Regions from separate parts of the Nocardioides sp. W7 genome, predicted to be linked through region 2. Evidence: predicted binding sites of a transcription regulator. Region 2 holds the regulator's gene; the other holds the start of a gene.

Region 1 (3,332 bases), 450 kb from region 2:
CGTGCCAGAACCGTGTCCCTGCGGCCGACCGGACGTGCTGGCGACACCGCAGCTGACGGCGGCCGGGGCTGCTGCCCGACTGGGTGGCACCCACGCCCTCCGCAGTTCGGTCGGCTGTATTGTCTGCCGTCCCGCCTCCGTAGCTCAGCTGGATAGAGCAGCGGCCTTCTAATCCGCCGGTCGCAGGTTCGAGTCCTGCCGGGGGCACCACCCGACCCGGGCAGTTCCCATGGCCGGGCTCGGCACCTGGGACGATGCGCCCATGGACACGCTGCGCTCGCTCGCCCTGTTCCTCGCGGCCGCGGTCGCCGAGATCGGCGGTGCCTGGCTGGTCTGGCAGGGCGTGCGCGAGCACCGCGGCTGGGCGTGGATCGGGGCGGGCGTCATCGCGTTGGGGGTGTACGGGTTCGTGGCGACCCTGCAGCCGGACGCCCACTTCGGCCGGATCCTCGCGGCGTACGGCGGGGTGTTCGTCGCCGGGTCGCTCGCCTGGGGGATGGTCCTCGACGGCTTCCGACCGGACCGGTACGACGTCGTGGGCGCGCTCGTCTGCCTGGTGGGGGTCGCAGTCATCATGTACGCCCCCCGCTCGGCGTAGGAGTCTCCTCAGGTCCGCCGGTGGAAGGCGACCTTTCCGCCGGGCAGGTGTCGGGTCTGGTAGGTCGGGTCGTGGGCGCGGGTGTGGTGTCGTGGGCAGAGGAGCCGGGCGTTGTCGAGGTCGGTGGGGCCGCTGTGGCTCCAGGGGTCGTGGTGGTGGGCGTGGCACAGGGCCGGTGGCCAGTCGCAGCCGTCTGCGGTGCACCCGCCGTCACGGAGCGTTAGGGCAGTCCGCTGGGCCTTGCTGAAGAGACGCTGTTTTCGTCCGAGGTCGAGGACCTCGGACTTGCCGTTGAGGACGGTGGGGATGATGCCGGCCTCGCAGGCCAGTCGGCGCACGGCGCCGGCGGAGAGGCGGTGGCCGGTGTCGAGTTGCCCGACGGCGGTGTCGCGTCTCAGGTCGTCGAGGGTCATGGTGACCACGAGGGTCGCGTTCATTCCGCCGGCCTGTGGCAGGTGATCGGCGGGGAGGCGTTCCAGCAGCTCGCACAGTGCGCGGCCGAGCCGCTCGGGCCCGGGTCGGCGCCCCTGACCGGCAGGTCGGGGGCCGTGGGTGGCGGTCTGGTGCTTGGGGGCGGCGATCGCGGTCAGGGCTTTGCGCAGGAGGTCGCCGTGCAGGGTGGGGAGCTGGAACCGGCCGTGGGTGGTGCCGTGTCCGTCGTCGGTCATGGTCAACCGGGTGGTGGCCATCGCGCGGGCTTCCTCGGCGGCCAGCAGTCCGGCTTCGTGGGCCTCGCCGGTCTCGGGGGCGACGACGTCGAGGATCCGTTTCCCGAGGCGGCGTAGATCGTTGGCGTCGTGGTGGGCCGCCTCTTCCAGCAGCACGCTGATCGCCTGGACGCGAACCTCGGCCGAGACCTCGTCGGGCAGCGCGTCGACGGCGTCGGCGATGACGAGGGCCTGGTCGGGATTGATGGCGCCGTCGGCGAGCGCGATCCGGACGGGTGCGTACAGGTCGCGGTCGAGGGCTGCGGCGAGTCGTGTCAGTCGGTGGGTCGAGGTCCGTGTGTGGCGGGTCTGGACCGCGAGCCAGTTCGCGGTCGAGGTGGCGCCGGTGGGTCCGGGGAGGTCGACGGCGTCGGCGTGCGCGGCGAGGCGGGCCTGCAGCTCGGTCAGCTGGGTGATCAGCCGGTCGGTCTCGACCAGCGCCCGTCCGGTCTCCTCCGCGGAGAGCGAGGGCAACCAGGCGTCACGCATCGCGGCGAGGTTCTCGCCGGTGCGCACCAGCAGGCCCGTGACCGGGTGCGGAGGCGAGGCGATCGCTGACATGACTCGAGTCCAGCCGATCCCACCGACACTTTCCGGCCCCGGAAGCGGGTTATCCCCAGCACTCGTGAGCACAGGGTTTCGCGGCCCCCGAAGCGGTGGTCGAGGCCGCCGTACGGCTCGCCGGGTTCGAGACGCCCCCGAGCGCGCCGGGAGCACCGACACCGCACCGAAGCTGTCGCCCGCACCGTCGGCCGGCATCTCGGCGTGCCCGCGCCCGGGTAGGCTCCCCGTCGATGTCGCGCATCCTGCTCCGAGCCGGAAAGAGCCCCTTCCAGGTGCTGAGCCCCGAGCGCAGCCTCGCCGTCGGGAAGAGGGGCGTGTTCGGTGCGAATGCCGGCAACCTGCTGTTCTCGTCGGCGGTGCACCGCACCGTGAGCGTGCCGGGCGCGGAGGTCGTCACCGACGGGTTCGTGCTCCAGAACCTCCAGAACATCAAGAGGGTCTCGCGGATGGCGGGCTACATCGACGAGCGCTTCGACCGGCTCGTGCTGCCGTTCGCGAACGCGTTCCGCCCGGGCTTCGCCCCCCAGCTCGACATCTACTCCAGCCTCATCGAGCGCCTGCACATCCCCGTCGTGGTCGTCGGCGTCGGGGCGCAGATGGGTTTCGATGCCGACCGACCGGATGCGGGGCCCGACCTCGACGCGTCGGTGACCCGGTTCGTGCGAGCCGTGCTCGACCGCTCGACGTCGATCGGCGTGCGCGGTGAGCGCACGGCCGGTTACCTCGCGCAGCTCGGGTTCTCGCAACCACTCGTGGACGTGATCGGCTGCCCGTCGCTGTTCACGAGCGTCGACGGCTTCGGCATCGAGCCGCGCGGAGTCGACGCGTCGAGCCGCATCGACCTCACCTACACGAACGGCATGCAGTCGCTCGTCGACCGCAGCGTCGCCGACTTCCCGCGCCTGGAGTTCGTGGCGCAGGAGCACCACCGGCTGCGGTTGCTGCTCGAGGGCGTCGACCCCGACGACTACGACGGCCGCGGACCGCTCGGCTCGGGCCACCCTCTCTACCGCGACGACCGCATCCGCTTCTTCGTCGATGCGCGCACCTGGGTCGACTACCTGCGCGACTTCTCCTTCGCGTTCGGCACCCGCATCCACGGCGCGATCGCGGCGATCCTCGCGCGCGTGCCGGCGGTCGTGCTCTCGTACGACTCGCGCACCCTCGAGCTCGCGCGGTACCACGGCATCCCGTATCGCGAACTCCACGGACTGCCCGACGACGTCACGATCGGCGAGCTCGTCGACGGGGCCGACTACTCGGTCTTCAACGCGCGGTTCCCGGAGCTCGCCGCGCACTACCGTGCCTTCCTCGAGGCGAACGGCCTCGACCACATCTGGGCGCCCGACTCGGCGAATCCCGAGTACGACGCACGCCTCGCCGGGCTCGACCTGCCCGGCGTGGTGCACGTCGTCAGGCCGGGTCCGCTCGGCCGACCGAAGCCGCACGAGCCGATTGCGCGC
Region 2 (3,332 bases):
GCGTGGTCGCGGGGTAGCGCGAGCCCTCCGCGTAGCTGCTCCTGGGATGGCGGTTGGCGGCGGAGAACCGGGCGACGGTCGCGGTCATCGACCGTCCGCGCTCGCCCAGCACGGCCTCCACGGCCTGGATCGAGTACGCCGGTCCGGCGGCTCGCTCCCAGATCTCCCGGATGATCGTGGGCAGCCCGCCCTGTGCGCGTGGCTCCACCTCGCTGAGGTGGCGGAAGAAGATCCAGCTGCCGTAGACCCGCATCCCCTCGCCCTGGTCGAGCGGGACCCCGGGCTGGCTCATCGGGCTGTTCCGGAGGTACTGCACGTTGTCGTTGACGCCGTCGTACACCTCGTCCTCGACCCAGGTGGCCGTCGACTCGAGGAACCACGGGTCCTCGGTGAGGTCGTAGGCCAGCTGGACCGCGTGGAAGTACTCGTGCGCGAGCGTCACCTGGAGGTTCTCGGTGGGGGTGTGGGACGGGAACTCGGCGAAGTCGTTGTCGAGCGCGCAGTACGCCGTGGCGCTGCGCTGCTGGGCGCTCGTGACTCCCTCGGGGGCGCAGTAGCCGTAGATCCCGTCCCCGCGGGTGCCGCTGTCGACGAGGTAGACGTCGAACTGGTCGAGTCCGCCACCGCGGATGCCGTCCGCGACCGGGCGGCGGTAGCCGGCGCCCGCGTAGGTGCCGCTGACCTCGGCCAGGGTCGTGAAGACCAGGTCGACGTAGTCGGGGCGGCCGTTGCCGTTGCCGTCGGAGAGATCGGGGGCGTCGGAGGTCTGGCGCGCCCAGTGCACGCAGAAGCCGTCCTGGCACGCCGCGGTCGGCTGGGCGCCGGCCCGGTAGCCGAACTGCTGGGGGTCGGGGTTGTCCGTGGGTCGGGCCAGGATCCGATCGGCCTCCGCCCGGCGGGCCGCCGGGAGAGCGGTTCGGCTCCGGGCGAGCTCGAGCAGCACCAGGCTGGCGTCGCGGCCCGACGAGCTGCCGCGCAGGAGGCCGTCCGCCTCCTCGAGCACCTGGGCGGCGCGGGCTGCCGGGCCCTCGATCGGGTGTCCGACCGGCTCGCCGTCCCAGCCGCTCGCGCCTGAGGCGGCGCCCGGCTGAGTCAGCAGCGCGGCGGCGAGGACGGCGGCGCCGACGGTCGCGAGCAGCGTGCGGTGGCGTGCGGGCACGAGGTCTCCAACCGGGAGGGAGCGGGCGGGCAATCCTCGCACGCCCGCCCTCGTGAACGGCCCGGTCCAGCCTCCTCGCTCAGACCTTGCGCAGGACCGCGGTGACCTTCCCCAGGATCGTCGCGTGGGTGCCGTCGATCGGGTCGTAGGCCTCGTTGTGGGGCATCAGCCAGACCTTCCCGTCCTTGCGCTTGAAGGTCTTGACGGTGGCCTCGCCGTCGAGGAGGGCGGCGACGATGTCGCCGTTCTCGGCGGTCTGCTCCTTGCGGATCACCACGTAGTCACCGCTGCAGATCGCGGCGTCGACCATCGAGTCACCGGCGACCTCGAGGAGGAAGAGCTCACCCTCGCCGACCAGCTGACGGGGGAGCGGGAAGACGTCCTCGTAGCGCTCCTCGGCCAGGATCGGTCCGCCGGCGGCGATCCGCCCGAGCAGGGGGACGTTGGTCGGCACCGGGGCGGCGTCGCCGACGCCGGTCTCGTCGTACGACGACTCGTCGGCACCGGAGAGGGCACGCCGCGCGGCCATCACCTCGGGCAGGAACACCTCCAGCGCGCGCGGCCGGTGCGGGTCGCGCTTGAGGAAGCCCTTCTCCTCCAGCGACTTCAGCTGGTGCGCCACGCTCGAGGAGCTCGTCAGCCCGACGGCGTCACCGATCTCGCGCATGCTCGGCGGGTAGCCGCGCTTCTCGATGCAGTCCTTGATGTGCGCGAGCACGCGCTGCTGGCGCGGGGTCAGTCCGGTGGCGTCGGGCGGCCCGTCGGGCAGCTCGCGGACGTTCTTCTTCGTGGCCATGGTGATGCCTTTCGCCGGGATGCTCGTGGGCTCACCGTACCGAGATGCGGCTCCGGCTTCAAACATGTGTTCGAAGGGCGTGTCGTCCCGATCCGTTCGAACAAATGTTCCCCCGGTTCTTGATTTCGTTCGAACAGGTGCTCTAGTCTCGCACACATGTTCGATCGAACGTCTGATCGACCAGCTGGCCAGCACCGGACTGTCGGTGGGCGCGGATAGACATTCGCTCGTGGCCAGGCACCCAGGCTGACCGCCACTTCCCCAGGAGGTCCCGATGAGCACGATGCAGATGTCCGACCTGTCCCTCACTCGCGGCGAGCTCCGGCTCACCCGGCGCGGCCGGCTGGTGATCTTCCTGCTCGGGCTGACCCTGGTGCTCGGGATCGGCCTGATGCTCGCCGCCGGGTCGGTGGCCACGCCCGAGCCGGGCACCGCGGAGCCCACGACGGTCGTCACGGTCGGCACCGGCGAGACCCTCTGGGACATCGCGGCAGGTGCGGCCGAGGACGGCCAGGTCCAGGAGATGATCGAGCACATCGAGCGCCTCAACGGCCTGGAGTCGACGGTGCTCCTCGCCGGCCAGGAGCTCCGGGTCCCGACGGAGTAGCGCCACCACAGACTTCGCCAGCCGCTTCGACCCCGGCTGGCGAGCCGGGGAAGACAGGGGCGGGGCCACGAGGTGGCCCCGCCCCTGCGGCGTTTCGGTGTCCGAGGGGGTCAGCGGGCCGCGCGCCGGCCACCGGGCGGGCGCGGCGCGGGCGGGGTCCGGTCCGCCGTCTCCGACGGCACGGGGGACTCCGGTGACGGCGGGGGAGCGGTGATGCCGAGCCCGCGGAGCAGACGGGCGACCATCATCAGGCCGAGGAAGAGGCAGGCGATCGCGCCGGCCGAGGCGAGGGCGAGGAACAGCCAGGCGCGCTCGTCACCGGATCGGGCGCTCGCGCCGAAGTCGATGGCGGCGTACACAAGGTAGCCCCAGGCGACGACCGCCAGGGTCACCCCGACGGCGAGCAGCAGCAGTCGGGGGCGGAAGGTCCGCGGTGGGCGTGCGGCACGTCGCGACCCTGCTCGCTTTCCCTCGCCCGCCACGCCGGTCATTGTGTCGCACCGACCCACACGGTGTGGGAGGACCCGCGCATCCGGCGGCAGCTCCGTGCCCTGAGTTTGGTGCGGCCCGGAGAGTGAAGACGTGGAGGTGCTTCCGGACATCGTGGGTCCTGAGCCGATCGTGGTCTTCTGCGGCCTGGCCGGCGCGGAGTCGACCAAGTGGCGCGAGCACTACTACGCCTCGCCGGGCAACAGCTTCTGGGAGTCGCTCCATCTCAGCGGGCTGAGCCCCCGCCGGCTGCGCCCCGACGAGGACCGGCTGGTCGCCGA

Evidence for each region. The regulator LexA, encoded in region 2, represses DNA repair genes until DNA is damaged. The targets are predictions, from matches to a motif close to TCGAACANNTGTTCGA.
Region 1: MUB56_RS11315 (HNH endonuclease signature motif containing protein) is a predicted target of LexA. The motif match lies at 1,954-1,969, and genes of this name have one in related genera.

Annotation. Positions count from the first base shown of each region.
Region 1 covers NZ_CP095078.1:2,378,627-2,381,958, forward strand. The annotation lists gene MUB56_RS11300 (Fic family protein) at 1-56, shown strand, start outside; tRNA gene MUB56_RS11305 (tRNA-Arg) at 134-210, shown strand; gene MUB56_RS11310 (YnfA family protein) at 263-598, shown strand; gene MUB56_RS11315 (HNH endonuclease signature motif containing protein) at 607-1,866, opposite strand; gene MUB56_RS11320 (polysaccharide pyruvyl transferase family protein) at 2,100-3,332, shown strand, end outside.
Region 2 covers NZ_CP095078.1:1,928,332-1,931,663, forward strand. The annotation lists gene MUB56_RS09125 (MXAN_6640 family putative metalloprotease) at 1-1,159, opposite strand, end outside; gene lexA (transcriptional repressor LexA) at 1,239-1,955, opposite strand; gene MUB56_RS09135 (LysM peptidoglycan-binding domain-containing protein) at 2,230-2,562, shown strand; gene MUB56_RS09140 (hypothetical protein) at 2,673-3,044, opposite strand; gene MUB56_RS09145 (mismatch-specific DNA-glycosylase) at 3,145-3,332, shown strand, end outside.